One region of the Williamsia sp. Y844 genome, then DNA from elsewhere that is predicted to be linked to it. Evidence: predicted binding sites of a transcription regulator. Region 1 holds the regulator's gene; each other region holds the start of a gene.
What was found. The regulator LexA, encoded in region 1, represses DNA repair genes until DNA is damaged. The targets are predictions, from matches to a motif close to CGAACANNTGTTCG.

Region 1 (5,083 bases):
ATTTCAGAAAAGCGTGCCATCAAGGCAATCCGAGACTTACGGTAGCGGCGCTAGGACTTGCGGTAGTGACGCTAGGACTTGCTTGATCGGAGGTCGTCGATTTCTTTCTGGAAATCGTCCACCGAGTCGAATGACCGGTAGACAGAGGCGAACCGCAGGTATGCGACCTCGTCGAGATCGCGAAGCGGGCCGAGGATGGCCAGACCGACCTCATTGGCCGGTACCTCCGCCGAACCTGATGCCCGCACTGCTTCTTCCACCTGCTGCGCAAGATGCTGCAATTTGTCGTCATCTACCGAACGGCCCTGGCAGGCCCGGCGGACGCCGCGCATGACCTTCTCGCGACTGAACGGTTCCGTGACGCCGGTCCGTTTGACCACCGAGAGCACCGCGGTCTCCACCGTGGTGAAACGGCGTGCACACTGCGAACAGGCGCGGCGGCGACGGATGGCCTGCCCCTCGTCCGCCACTCGCGAATCGACTACGCGGGTGTCCTCGTTCTTGCAAAACGGGCAATGCATGCACGAATCCTCGACGGTCGACGGCCTGGGCGGAGTGACCAGACACTGTGACTCCGAGGATACCGTCCGGGATTGCAGCCCCTCCACGTCTACCTCGCGTAGACGGGCGTGACCAATGCCTGGCCCACCGACAGTGCCGAGTTGTTCATGGCGTTGAGCTCCATGATCTTCGCCACCACGGCTTCGGTCGGCATCTCGGGTGCGATGCGGGAGGCGATGGCGCCCAACGACTCCCCCGATTGGACCCGGACGACCTCGGTGCCGACGCGGGCCGGATCCGCGGACTGCTGCATGACCCCGCCGAAGAAGGTCATGAAGGCGACCACGAGCATCAGACCGACACCGGCGACCGCCGCGCCCGCCCAGGCGCGCCTGCGGGCGAAGACCATCTCGCGAGCGGTCGGTATCCGCCGCTCGGAGTTACGCGAATCGGCACACGAGACGGCCACCCGGCGCTGCGCAGGCAGACGGCGACCGGCCGGGCGTGATGTGTCCTCGGGCCGTACCGGGCGCGTGGTGCGCGTGCGGGTACCGCTCTCGGGGTGGTGAACAGGCCGAGCTGTGGCCGGCCGGATAATGGTGGTGGCTGCAGTCATGGGGTTCAGTCCTCGGTCATCGGTTCGATCCCTATTCGATCACTCGTTCGATTGAAAGAGTGTTCGATTAGTACCACGGGCCTCCGACAAAGCGCCACGCCTGATCGAACAAATGTTTGAGACTTGTGACCATTTGCACTATCTTTGTCGACATGGACCCCGCCCGACACCGCATGAACTGGAGGACCTGATGGCCGATAGAACCCAGCCCCCGACACCGGCGGACGGGACCGCGACCACTGTTGTCGCCACCGAACCACTCGCCGAGGGCTCACTGACCCCCCGCCAGAAAGCGGTTCTCGAGGTCATCCGCACCTCGGTCCGCGAGCGCGGCTACCCTCCGAGCATCCGGGAGATCGGTGACGCTGTCGGCCTGACCTCGACATCGTCCGTCGCCCACCAGCTCCGCACGCTGGAACGCAAGGGTTTCCTGCAGCGCGAGAACAACCGGCCTCGCGCGGTGAACATCCAGGACACCGATCTGAATCCGGCCACAGCCGCCGGACAGGTTCAGGCACCGGACGAATCCCTGCCGACGCCGACGTTCGTCCCGGTCCTCGGCCGGATCGCGGCCGGCGGTCCGATCCTCGCCGAACAAGCTGTCGAAGACGTTTTCCCACTCCCCAAAGAGCTGGTGGGCGAAGGTTCGCTGTTCATGCTCAAGGTCGTCGGTGAATCGATGATCGACGCCGCGATCTGCGACGGCGACTGGGTGGTCGTACGCCAGCAGAATGTTGCCGACAACGGCGACATCGTGGCGGCGATGATCGACGGCGATGCCACGATCAAGACGTTCAAGCGCACCAAGGACGCCGTGTGGCTGATGCCGCACAACCCGGTGTTCGATCCCATCCCGGGTAACGATGCCGTCATCCTGGGCAAGGTCGTCACTGTGATGCGTCGACTCTGACCTCCGAGTCGGAGGCAGATCACTCTCATACAGATCAAAGGCGGGGTGTACCGGGATATCCCGGTACACCCCGCCTTTCGAGTTCAGGGGACCACTGGGTGATCAGACCCCGAGACTACGTCCGATCACTTCCTTCATGATCTCGGTCGTCCCGCCGTAGATGGTCTGCACACGAGAGTCGAGGAATGCCTTGGCGACCGAGTATTCACGCATGTAGCCGTATCCACCGTGCAGCTGCAGACACCGGTCGACCAGGTGCACCTGATTCTCGGTGGCGTAGTACTTGGCCATCGCGGCATCCGGGACGGTCAGCTTCTTCTCGTTCAGCAGACCGATGCAGTGGTCGACGAAGACGCGGGTCGTCGTGGTCGACGTCGCCAGTTCGGCCAGCAGGAACCGGGTGTTCTGAAAGTTCCCGATCGAGCGACCAAAGGCCTTGCGGTCCTTGGTGTACTGAACGGTGGTCTCCAGCACCTGCTCCATCGCCGCCGCGGCGACAACAGCGATCGACAGGCGTTCGCGAGGCAGGTTCTGCATGAGGTAGATGAAGCCGAGGCCTTCTTCACCGAGCAGGTTCTCGGCGGGCACACGGACGTTGTCGAAACTCAGTTCGGCGGTGTCCTGCGCCTTCATGCCGACCTTGTCGAGGTTGCGGCCGCGTTCGAAGCCCTCCATGCCACGCTCGATGACCAGCAGGCTGAAACCTTTCGCGCCGGCCTCGGGGTCGGTGCGCGCGACCACGATCACCAGGTCGGCGTTGATGCCGTTGGTGATGAAGGTCTTCGATCCGTTGAGCACCCAGTGGTCGCCGTCTTTCTTGGCGTTGGTCTTGATGCCCTGCAGGTCCGAACCGGTTCCGGGCTCGGTCATCGCAATGGCGGTGATGAGCTCGCCGGAGGTGAATCCCGGAAGCCAGCGCGCCTTCTGCTCCTCGGTGGTCAGTTCCAGCAGGTACGGCGCGATGACGTCGTTGTGCAGGGTGAAGCCCAAACCGCTGTACCCACCCCTGGCGGACTCTTCGGAGACGATGGCCTGGTAGCGGAAGTCGTCGACTCCGCCGCCGCCGAACTCTTCGGGAGCGTCCACGGCCAGGAAGCCGTTCTTACCCGCTTCGATCCACACATCACGATCGACGATGTTCTGCTCTTCCCAGCGGGCGTGATACGGCGCCACATGCTGTTCGAGGAAGCTTCTGTACGAATCGCGGTACAGAAGATGTTCAGGCTCGAAAATCGTACGTTCCATCAAGGTCTCCATAACGAGGTGTCAAAACGCGGACGTGCCAGTAACTGTAACCGGATTCTACATTCTGCCCAAGGGCCTGGAGGCCTGGATTTTTAGAACAGATCAGATGCGGCGAACTCGGCCAGCTGGCTGGCCAGCGCAGAAGGCACACTGGCGACGATCTCCGTGCCATCGGCTCCGTGCTCCTCCCGCGACACATCGCCTTCGGCGTGGATGCGTGAGACCAGGTCACCCCGGGAGTACGGCACCCGGACGGTGACATGGACGTCATGCCGCGACACCAACTCGCGGACCCGCTCGAGCAGTTCCGGGATACCTTCGCCCGTGGCCGCCGAGATGAAGACCGCGTCGGGGAACAGACTGCGAAGCTGTGTCAGGACCGTCGGATCGGCGACGTCGATCTTGTTCACCACGAGAAGCTCCGGTGGTGCGGTTGCCTTCTCGTCCTGGATCACCTGATCGACGACCTTGCGCACCGCGCTGATCTGCTCGGTGGGAATCGGGTCCGAACCATCGACGATGTGCAACAGCAGATCTGCGTCGATGACCTCTTCCAGGGTCGAACGGAACGCCTCGACCAGCTGGGTGGGCAGGTGCCGGACAAATCCGACGGTGTCGGTGACCACGATTTCTCGACCGTCGTCGAGGGACATCTTCCGGGTTGTCGGATCGAGGGTGGCGAACAGCGCATTCTGCACCAGCACACCTGATCCGGTCATCGCGTTGATCAGACTGGACTTGCCCGCGTTGGTGTAACCGACGATCGTGACCGATGCGACAGCGGACTCTTTCCGCTTGGTGCGCTTGGTGTTTCGCGACGTCTTCATCTCACGGATCTCGCGGCGCAACTTCGCCATCCGCTCGCGGATACGGCGGCGGTCCGTCTCGATCTTCGTCTCACCGGGACCACGCAGACCCACGCCACCGTTGCTGCCCGCCCGGCCACCGGCCTGACGGGACATCGATTCACCCCAACCGCGAAGACGCGGCAGCATGTATTCCATCTGGGCCAACGCGACCTGGGCCTTGCCCTCGCGCGACGTGGCGTGCTGGGCGAAGATGTCGAGGATAAGGGCGGTGCGGTCGATGACCTTGACCTTCACCACCTTCTCCAGCGCGGTGAGCTGTGCGGGCGTCAGTTCACCATCGCAGATGACGGTGTCGGCACCGGTGGCCTCGACGATGTCGCGAAGTTCATGGGATTTGCCCGATCCGATGTAGGTGGCCGGATCCGGCTTGTCCCGACGTTGGATGAGACCTTCGAGCACCTCGGACCCGGCGGTCTCGGCCAGGGCCTTGAGTTCGGCAAGACTCGATTCCGCCTGGGCGGTGGTGCTTCCCTGCAGCCAGACACCGACCAGAACGACCCGTTCGAGGCGAAGCTGCCGGTATTCGACCTCGGTGACGTCGGTGAGTTCGGTGGACAGACCTGCAACCCGTCGCAACGACGCACGATCGTCGAGTTGCATGTCGCCGATCGTCGGACCCTTGTGGAAGTTCGGCAGGTGAACCTCCGGGGCGCGTGGCGCTCGGGCTTTCGACTCCGGAAAGTCTGAGTCGGGGCCGTCTGCGTCGGGGCCGTCCGTGTCGGGGCCGTCCGAGTAGGGGGTATTCGGATCGGCTTCGTTCGCGTCGGCTTCGTTCGCGTCGGCTTTGTTCGAGTCGGGTTCGTGTTCAGTCATGAGATGAACATCGTGACATTCGGACAGGTCTGCTGCATAACGGATTTAACGCCACCCTGCGTTGAGCATTCCGGCACCGACCAAGACCGAGGGTCCACGGAGCTCGTTGTCGTTCTCACCGACAGTGAC
Region 2 (5,083 bases), on a different contig from region 1:
GGGGACTTCACCCTTCCACGCAAACTGTCGGCGCCGGTTGTGTTCATCGCGGGCGGTATCGGAATCACCCCGTTCCGATCGATGCTCGCCGACCTGCTGGACCGTGGCGGCGATCTGAAGAAGGTCTCGCTGATCTACGCGGCGAACGGTGACGATCGACTGGTGTACACCGATGTTCTCGACGCCGCCCGCGCGGCCGGTGCCACGGTCGTGACCGTGACCGGCGGGCTGGTGGGTGCCAGCGACATTGCGGCCGTGGCGCATCCCGGATCGCACTACTACCTGTCAGGTCCTCCGGCCATGCTCGATGCCATCAAGCCGATGCTGTTGCACGCTGAACCCGGACTGCGGTGGCAACCCTGGCGCTTGCACACCGATCGATTCATCGGCTACTGACGAGCACTTTTCACAGGGCGGGAACAAACCGCCGCCCCGGGTGCTCCTATCTTCGACCGCCGCACAGCTTCGACAGTCACAGGGCGGCACTTCCGAAGATCCGGCACCCGACACGAAAAGGACTCACCCTTATGGCAATCGAACAGTACGACACCAACGCCGACGGCTACTTCGACACCATCCTGACCGACACCAACGGCGACAACGTCGCCGACATCGTCGAATACGACACCAATGCCGACGGCTGGATCGACGAGGTCCAGACCGATTACGACTACGACGGCTACGTCGACGAGGTTGCCATGGACACCGACTACGACGGCTACTACGACACCGTCATCGCCGCCTGAGTGCCATCAGACCTCTCGACCGCGGCCATGTGCCGCCCTCCCGAAACCGGGTCACCTGAACACAGGTGGCCCGGTTTTGTGTGGTCGGGTCTGATGCCGGACTCGGGTCGAGGTGATTGCTCGTGGTCCCGAAACATGCTCGAGCGAACTGCTATTCGACTGGCTCGGGGTTCTCAACGTCCGGTTCGGGTTCCTTGCCGCGCGCCCGAGTGAGCTCTCCCAGTTGTTGGGCCAATGCTGCTCGGCGGTCGGCCAGAGTCTTTTCCCAGGCCGCTGCGAAGGTTTCGTTGACGTGCTGGGCACGGTTGACCCGCGGTTTACGTTCTGGATCCACCGACGATGGTGGTATCCACCCGACCCTGCCCTTGTCAGGGCCTTCGGTGATCATGATCGTCTGCCACTGACCCGGACCATCGCCCACCAACTTGTGGTGCGGCGGGCACGCTGATCCCATCAGATCGATGTCGGTCAGACCACCATTGATCCAGGCAATCAGATGATGGATCTCCACCCAGGTCGCCGGATTGGTGCACCCGGGGTGTGAACAGCCTCGATCTCGGGCGAACAACGCCAACCGCTGACCCTTCTGCGCGGTGCGTTTGGCCCGGGCGAAATACAGAACCTCGGCGCTGTGGCTAGCGAACACCGCCAAGTATTTGTCCGAACGCGCAGCCAGGTGCAGGGCCTCTTTGACCGGAATATCCACCCCCGAGGCGGTCTTGGCGATCCCCGCGCAATCCTCGAGCTGCTGTTTGGTCATCGTGATGATCAGCTGCGCCGGTAAACCCCGATGGGACTTGCCGAGCAGGTTGCACTCCAAAATCGTTTTCAAGATCGCCTTCAAAGCGTCGTGGCGCTGCTGGCCCATCGAGCGGGTATCACGCTCAGCCGCAGCCTTCATCAACTCCGGATCCTGTTTCGGATCATCGCTGGCACCGGACGGCGAGTTCGGATCGGCCGGATTATTCATGCCAGGTGCAGCCCAGACATCCATCACCGTCGTGAACAACGCCAACGTTTCCGGATCCAGCGTGCCGGAGATTTTCGCCATCAAGTCCACACCCTGATTACCCAAACTCACCGAACGTTTACGGGCCCGATCCGAATCGTCAGTCAACCGGCCATCGGGATCGACCCGGGCCAGCACCTGACGGCCCGACGCCGCCAGTTGGGTGGGGTCCTGGCCGACGGCCTCTTCGGTCATCCAATGATCGACCACGTCATACACCGCCGAATCCGACGCTGACGGGATGTGTTTGCGCACATCCAACATCACATCCATATGCGCTGCCCCGATCAACCCTTGGGACCAGGCCTGTTCGGCGGCAGGGCATTTCGGTGCCAGCTCTTCACCCTGCATCGTGTGAAACCGGCCGACTGCTTCCAACCCGCGGATCCTGGAGGTGGTTTGACCTTTGGTCAACCGCAACTCGCTACGGGTGAACCCGAACAGCGACGAATACCCAGCCTCGGTAAACGACGACCGATCCGAGACCCGCAACAGGTGCCGCAACCCGGTGAACTCGAGCTTACGAACGACCCGTTCATGCACCCGCACAAGCTCATTGACTTCGGAATCGGACATGTCGGAATCAGTGCAGTCCGCGATATCGGCAACCAGTAACTCCAACTCGAGGTACTTACGCACCAACACCGAAACCGAAGAAGGATCAACCGGAATCTCATCGGACGGATCGTCAGTCATCATGCCCCCCAGCACATCTGATCGAAATCTTTCAATCAGAATACCTCGGAATGCACATTGTGTCGAATGTTTGTTCGAATTAGGGGTCGGGCTCGACCGGCGAATTCCTTGTGAGGCAACGTGTTGCGCGCGTCAGTCGTGTAGGTCAACCCACGTCAAGACAAACTGGTGCCACTGAGGTGTAACTGCGAAGCTTCAACTGCGGGAAACCAAGGCGCGGAGGAAGAATGTCAGGTTCTCGGGACGCTCGGCCAAACGGCGCATGAAGTAGCCGTACCACTGGGAGCCGAACGGAACATAGACGCGGATCTGACGGCCCGACTGAGCAAGTCGTTGCTGCTCGGAATCACGGATGCCATAGAGCATCTGGTGTTCCCATTGATCGGTGTCCCGGCCGGCACCGGTGGCCATTGCCTCGGCGGCCGCCACCATCGCGGGATCGTGGCTGGCGACCATCGGATATCCGTCGCCGTCCATCAACACCTGCAGGCAACGTAAATAGGCCGCGTCGACGTCATGCTTGTCTTGGAAGGCGACGGTCGCCGGTTCGGCATATGCCCCCTTGCACAACCGGATCCGCGACCCGGGACCAGAGAATGCATGACAGTCGTCCTGGGTTCGATGCAGATAGGCCTGCAGCACAGTACCGAGATCAGGGAAGTCGGACCGCAACTCGTGGACGATCCGCAAGGTTGAGTCGGTGGTGGTGTGATCTTCGGCGTCGATGGTCACCCACACGCCGGCCCTGGTGGCGGCCGAGGCGATGCGGTGCGCGTTCTCCAGCGCGATCTTCTCACCGTGGCGGGGGAGTGCGCGGCCCAGCGCCGACAACTTCAACGACACCTCCATCGGATGGCCCGACCGCGTGAGGTCAAGTCCCGCAGCCATATCGATCAGTTGTAGATACGCCGCGACGGTCGCTTCGGCCTGGGTTTCGTCGGTGGTGTCCTCGCCGAGGTAGTCGATGGAGACCATCCGGCCGGATGTGAGCAGTGATCGGCAGGCATTTATGACGGTGTTGTGGGTTTCGCCCGGAACGAAGCGCTGCACAACATTTCGTGTCACCGGTAGACGGCCGCCCAGGCGCTTGATTCGATCACTGCGACCGGCGGCGGTGATGATGCCGCGGGTTGCGGCAGCGGTGGTTGGCCTCACGGTTGGTTGCTCGCGTCGTCGCGGTCCGTGTGCCCTGCGGCGTCGACTTCCATATGCGGATAGCCAGAACTTGTCGCCGGGGTGAAGGTCTCCTTGATGGTCCGGGTCGAGGTCCAGCGCATCAGATTCTGTTTGGATCCGGCCTTGTCGTTGGTTCCCGACGCGCGTCCGCCACCGAAGGGCTGTTGTCCGACCACCGCTCCGGTGGGTTTGTCGTTGATGTAGAAGTTGCCTGCGGCGTTACGGAGCCCGGACAACGCGGCACCGACAGCGGCGCGATCATCGGCGATGATCGCACCGGTGAGGGCGTAGCGAGCAGTCGAATCAACCTGCTGCAGAATCGAATCGAAGTTGTCGTCCGGATAGACATGGACCGACAGAATCGGCCCGAAGTACTCCGTGATGAAAGCTTCATCGGTCGGATCGTCACCGAGTAGCACTGTCGGCCGCACGAAGTAGCCCTCGGAGTCGTCGTGGTCGCCGCCGGCCGCGATCGTCAGCGAGGGTACAGATTTGGCCCGCTCGATGGCGGCAGACGATTTGTCGAAGGCGCGCTGGTCGATGACCGCACCGCCGAAGTTGGTCAGGTCTCGCACATCGCCGTAGCTCAGGTTGTTTGCTTCGGCGAGGAAGTCGTCGCCCATGGTGTCCCACACCGAACGGGCGATATATGCCCGCGAGGCCGCCGAACACTTTTGGCCCTGGTATTCGAAGGCGCCCCTGATCAGGGCGGTCCGCAGCACATCGGGATCAGCCGAACCATGCGCCAGTACGAAATCTTTACCGCCGGTCTCTCCGACCAGCCGTGGGTAGCTGCGGTAGCGGTCGATGGTTGCCCCGACCTCACGCCACAGATGCTGAAAGGTGTTCGTCGAACCGGTGAAATGGATTCCGGCCAGGTTCGGATCACGTAGTGCCACATCGCTCACCGCGACACCGTCGCCGGCAACAAGGTTGATGACACCGGGAGGCAGTCCCGCCGCTTCGAGCAATTTCATGGTGAAATACGCCGAATAAGTTTGTGTCGGTGATGGTTTCCAGACCACGGTGTTGCCCATCAACATGGGGGCGGTTGGAAGGTTTGCGGCGATGGCCGTGAAGTTGAACGGTGTGATCGCGTAGACAAAACCTTCGAGCGGGCGGTGATCGAGTCGATTCCACACCCCGGCGCTCGAGACCGGTTGTTCGGCGAGGATCTCACGCGCGAATCCGACGTTGAACCGCCAGAAGTCGACAAGTTCGCAGGGAGCGTCGATCTCGGCCTGCTGCACCGTTTTCGACTGCCCGAGCATGGTGGCTGCGGCGATCTTCTCGCGCCACGGACCGGACATCAGATCCGCCGCCCGCAACAGGATCGCGGCACGGGCATCGAAGTCGGTAGCCGCCCAACCCGGCGCGGCGGCCAGGGCTGCGTCCACCGCCGCGCGGGCGTCGTCGTGGGTGGCGTTGGTGAAGGTGCCGAGAACCTCGTCGTGAG
Region 3 (5,083 bases), on a different contig from region 1:
GCCTGCGGTAGCCGCGAGGTCAGACCAGCTGCGCCCGCCGGAGAGCTTGTACGGATGCCACTGGGCCCACAGACTCGTCTGATGCCGGCCGGGTGGGGCCAGGGTCGGATCGATCGCGGAGAAACTCATCGCGATCAGCGCGGGGCGCCGCGGCAGATCGCCTGCGCCGGCATCGGCGTGCGCCCGGGCCAGATGTCCGCGATCGGTCACCAGCAGACCCAGCCCGCCATGTACCGAGGTGTCGGTGGGCAGTCCGGGATACTGCGGCAGGGCGGTGCCCCCGAGACGGACCGCCATACCGATACCGCCACCGATCCGGATCTGTGAGCGCCACCGGTCGGCGGTGGTGCGGTCGAATCCACCGGCCTGCAACAGGTCAAGGGTGGTGAGAATGTGGCAGGCACTGATCACCGATCGGGCACGGTGCGCGCCTCCATCGGCAGTCCGAACCAGCCAGCCGTCACCCTGCTTCTCGATGGCGGTCGCAGCGGCCGAGAGTTCGAGTTCGCCGCCGTCGGCGTGAAGTTTACGGATGAGGGCTTCGGCGAGCGCGCCGCTGCCGCCGACCGCCCGGCCTGGGGGAATAGTGTGCATCGCGGCGGCAAAACCGACCATGGGTGCGGTTCCGGGTTCGTTCATCGGCGGACCCGACTGCGCTCCGAACCACGCCAGCGCCGCCTTGAGGTGTTCGGATTCGAACCAGTTGTCCAGGAGTGCATTGCCGGACATCAGGAACTCTTGTGAGAGCCCGAGTCCGGCGGCGGAGCCGTTGCCGGGGATGCGCGCAGGCAGACCCCAGAACGCCTTGCCGAGAGCGAGCGGGGAGGGCGACGAGGTGAACGCCGACATCATCGCCGCCGACCGGCGCGCCCAGACGTCGACGAATCCACGGTAGGCGCGCGCATCGGCGGGACCGCAGGCCGCCTCGATCGACGCGACCGTCTTCTCGAGGTCGCGGTGGAAGATGATCGGGGGAGCATCGTCGGTAGCGGGGCAGAACGCCCATGGGTCGCAGTCGATGTATCGCAGTCCGTGATCGGCCAGTGCGAGTTCTTCGAGGATCGGGGTGTGCCTGATCATCAGGTGCGCCGAGGATCCACGGTCGACGCGATAGCCGGGGAACCGTTCGACGGTGGACACGGCTCCGCCTGCGACACTGTCGCGTTCGAGCACCTTGACCTGTTGACCGGCGGCTGCCAAATAGGCGGCGGCCACGAGGCCGTTGTGTCCGGAGCCGATAACGAGGGTGTCGATCATGTGGTCCTATCGCAGTGGGAGGGCGCGGCCGAGGACAGCAAACGGTCTGGGATCACCGGCGAAGGTGAAGCCGCGGAGCACGTCGGCAAAACCCAACCTGCGGTACAGCCGCCACGCACGGTTGTTCTCCTCGTCTACCTCGGGTGTCGAGAGCAGCACCTGTGGTTCGGAGCGACCGGCCAGCAGGCGTTGTAGCAATTGCTCGCCGATCTGCCGGCCCTGTGCGGACGGATGCACGTGAAGTTCGGTCAGCTCGAAGTAGTTGTCGGTGAGGGCGCTGATGCGCTCACGGCTTGACCCGGCGCGGACCAGACCACTGCGCACCTGCTGGTTCCACCATTGATCGTGCGCGCCGCTGTATCCGTATGCGATCCCCACCAGGGTTTCCCGCCCGGTCGCCGGGCCGGCTGAGTCGATCGCGGCGACGGCCTTCCAACCGGGGCGCCGGATGTGGTCGTGCCACAGGGGAGCCCGTTGCATTTCGGTGCCCGGCGGGTAGTTCATCGCGGTGACGTACACGCTCAAGGCCTCGGGTAGCCATATCTGTGCATCGTGGGCCGAGAGGTCGGCGATCCGGATGGGCACAGAAGTTTCCGCCTTTTTTGCTTGATGGTTGTCGGTGTCGTTGGGTATATTGAATCTGTCGAACGGGTGTTCGAGGCTTCAACCTCCGCAAAGGCGCAAGCCGCATCGTTTACCCGCTTTACGACGTGAGGGCGGCTCGGTGGCCAACGAGGGAAGCGTAGGCCACCGAGCCGACCCCGCATAGACAACAGATAGTCCGGCAAAGGAGGACCGAGATGGCGACGATGGCACGAACCCCTGCGCGCGGCCCCCGGAATGTCGGACCGGCCTCGACCGGACGGGCCGCACGGGTCACCCGACTGCCCGAGCCGACCCAGATCATCGCCTCCCGCGAGATGCTGGAACGAGCGGAGTCGCGTCTGCGTGAATCGGATGTCGTCACCGACTCCGCCGAGGCGTTCAGCGCGCTGTATCAATCGGCGCTGCGCGCGGCCGGCGCCGTCCTGGCCGTCGCCGAGCACCCCACCCGCCGACGTGGGTCGCGCAGTGCGTGGGCGCGGTTGCCGCAGGCGATGCCTGAGCTCTCCGAGTGGGCAACGTACTTCGCCGGGCTCTCTCGCCTACGCGCCGACACCGAGGCCGGGATCCGGTCGGTGACCGACGAACAGATTGCCGAGTTGCGACCGAAGGTGGACAAGTTTTTACACGTGGTCGAGATGGAAATCCTGCGACTCGAGCGGGGCAAACCGTCGAATATGCCTGCTGGTGCGGCCTGAAGGCTCCGAAATTACTGCTAACGGACCAAAATTGACCAACTTGTGGCGGGGAATGGTGGTTCGAACTTCCAACACCTCGTATCATCGGAGGTGGGTCCACCGCAGTGGGTCCGGGCAACCGGAATTGTCTCCTCTGGATGCTCTACCGAAACCATGTGCTGAAGGAGGGGGCGGGTGCCACTCTCAGAGCACGAGCAGCGCATGCTCGAACAGATCGAAAACGCTCTGTACGCCGAAGACCCCAAGTTTGCGTCGAACGTACGGTCGCGTCGCTTTCGCGGCTCCACTGCGCGCCGTCGACTGCAGGCTGCCGTGTTGTTCCTCGTCGGACTTGTCCTCCTTGTCGGGGGAGTCGTCATCGAGGTGCAGATCGGCGGATTCCCCATTGTCAGCCTCATCGGCTTCCTGGTGATGTTCGGTGCCGGGCTGATGGCGTTGTGGGGAACTAGGAGCGGATCGACTCCCGGAGGTTCTTCGGGGTCGTCGTCGCGCGGCGGTTCGTCGGGCCGCGAGCAGCGGCAAGGACGAAAGTTTTCTGAACGGATGGAAGAGCGGTTCAACCGCCGCTTCGAGCAGGAGTAGACGTCTTCGGGCGCGCTTGACCGTAGAAGGCCGTGCATCGCATTGCGATGTACGGCCTTTTTTGTGTTTTCAGGGCATCTCGCCCCACTTTCCACCCGGGCCCCCACTTTCTCCCACCCATGAGGTTTCGCCGACAAAACGGGGCTGAAGTACCCCCTGGATCTCGAAAATGCCGCCCGAACGGTTCCCTGACACCCGGGATCAGGTTTCGTCCCCCACCTTGCTACAAGGCCTTTACCTGCAGGATCGGCGGAGTTACGCCCATTTTTGCGCTCCAAGGGGTGGAAAGTGGTGGATTGTGGGGTACAGTGGTGATCGTTGGTGGAAGAGAACCGGATCTTTCCATCAACCTTGGGGTTGGAGGTGACGACACATGGCCAGCGCTATGTTCCTCGGCACTTACACACCCAAGTTGGACGACAAGGGGCGGCTCACGCTGCCCGCAAAGTTCCGAGACGCACTTGCAGGAGGGGTGATGATCACAAAAGGTCAGGACCGCAGCCTCGCAGTGCACATGCGGGATGACTTCTATGAGTTGGCTCAACGAGTGATGAGCTCGCCCAAGAACGATCCTGCTGCCCGGGCTTTTCAACGTCAACTGAGCTCGGGTACCGATGAGCAGCGGCCAGACGGTCAGGGGCGCATAACCCTGTCCCCGGATCACCGTCGCTATGCGGGGCTGGCCAAAGAGTGTGTGGTCATCGGAAACATGAGCCACTTGGAGATCTGGGACGCGCAGACATGGCGCGATTACCAGGATGAGCACGAGGAAAACTTCTCGAGCGTGGGCTTCGACGTCCTGGACACGGCCTGAGGCCAAGGACCACAAGACCACGTGGGTGAATCGAGGCCTTTGCCCGATCCGACCCTGACGCACTTCCCCAGCGCCAGGTTCGACAGCCCGCCCCTGACGCACTTCCCCAGCGCCAGGTGCGGAGATCGGGCAGGGACCAGGATCCACCCACACACCTGCCGGCCAATTGGCGCACCCGGACCGCACGAGAGGTAGCACAGTGGATCTCGCCGATGGCCCCTTCGGGCACGTCCCGGTCATGGCCGAGCGGATGATCGAACTGCTTGCACCTTCGATCACCCGGCGACATCCCGACGGTACCGACGCGATCTACGTCGACGGCACTCTCGGCGCAGGCGGCCATACCGAACTCATCGCCCAGAGATTTCCCGGTGTTTCGATCATCGGAATCGACCGCGACATCAACGCTTTGAATCTCGCGCGCGAGCGCCTGTCACCCTTCGGTGATCGGATCACCTTTGTCCACACGCGGTACGACGCGGTGGACGAGGCCCTGGAGCAGGCCGGTGTCACGAAGATCGATGCCGCACTCTACGATCTCGGCGTCTCGTCGATGCAACTCGATCAGCCCGACCGCGGTTTCGCCTACGCGGTTGATTCTCCGCTGGATATGCGGATGAATGCTGATGACCCCCTGACCGCGGCCGACGTCCTCAACACCTACGGGCACGGCGAATTGGCCCGTGTCCTTTCGGAATACGGTGACGAGAGGTTTGCAGGCAAGATTGCCTCCGCGGTACTGCGTGAACGCGAGATCGAACCTTTCACCACGAGTGGCCGACTGGTGGAACTGTTGTATCGGTCAATCCCGGCGGCCACCCGACGTACCGGTGGTCATCCGGCCAAACGCACATTCCAGGCGTTGCGGATCGAAGTCAATGGAGAGCTGACCTCATTGAAGGCTGCTCTGCCCGCTGCACTTTCGGCGTTGGCGGTCGGTGGGCGCCTGGCGGTCATGTCCTACCAATCGCTGGAGGACCGGATCGTCAAACGCGAGTTCGTCGAGCGGACCAAATCGAAGACACCACCCGGACTCCCTGTCGATCTGCCAGGAACCGCACCGGATTTCGTGTTGGTGACCAGGGGAGCGGAACAGGCATCGGACGAAGAGATCGAGCGCAACCCGAGG

Region 2: the regulator LexA is predicted to act here: its motif matches at 2,515-2,528, upstream of AC1TQG_RS13215 (HNH endonuclease signature motif containing protein).
Region 3: the regulator LexA is predicted to act here: its motif matches at 1,902-1,915, upstream of AC1TQG_RS27280 (SAV_6107 family HEPN domain-containing protein).

Annotation. Positions count from the first base shown of each region.
Region 1 covers NZ_JBXCJB010000003.1:259,806-264,888, reverse strand. The annotation lists gene hrpA (ATP-dependent RNA helicase HrpA) at 1-45, shown strand, start outside; gene nrdR (transcriptional regulator NrdR) at 72-521, opposite strand; gene AC1TQG_RS18045 (LysM peptidoglycan-binding domain-containing protein) at 611-1,117, opposite strand; gene lexA (transcriptional repressor LexA) at 1,308-2,027, shown strand; gene AC1TQG_RS18035 (acyl-CoA dehydrogenase family protein) at 2,130-3,272, opposite strand; gene hflX (GTPase HflX) at 3,365-4,741, opposite strand; gene dapF (diaminopimelate epimerase) at 5,000-5,083, opposite strand, start outside.
Region 2 covers NZ_JBXCJB010000002.1:173,676-178,758, forward strand. The annotation lists gene AC1TQG_RS13205 (oxidoreductase) at 1-396, shown strand, start outside; gene AC1TQG_RS13210 (hypothetical protein) at 528-746, shown strand; gene AC1TQG_RS13215 (HNH endonuclease signature motif containing protein) at 898-2,454, opposite strand; gene AC1TQG_RS13220 (proline dehydrogenase family protein) at 2,647-3,606, opposite strand; gene pruA (L-glutamate gamma-semialdehyde dehydrogenase) at 3,603-5,083, opposite strand, start outside.
Region 3 covers NZ_JBXCJB010000006.1:121,542-126,624, forward strand. The annotation lists gene AC1TQG_RS27270 (phytoene desaturase family protein) at 1-1,257, opposite strand, end outside; gene AC1TQG_RS27275 (GNAT family N-acetyltransferase) at 1,264-1,842, opposite strand; gene AC1TQG_RS27280 (SAV_6107 family HEPN domain-containing protein) at 2,058-2,558, shown strand; gene AC1TQG_RS27285 (DUF3040 domain-containing protein) at 2,733-3,140, shown strand; gene mraZ (division/cell wall cluster transcriptional repressor MraZ) at 3,526-3,954, shown strand; gene rsmH (16S rRNA (cytosine(1402)-N(4))-methyltransferase RsmH) at 4,193-5,083, shown strand, end outside.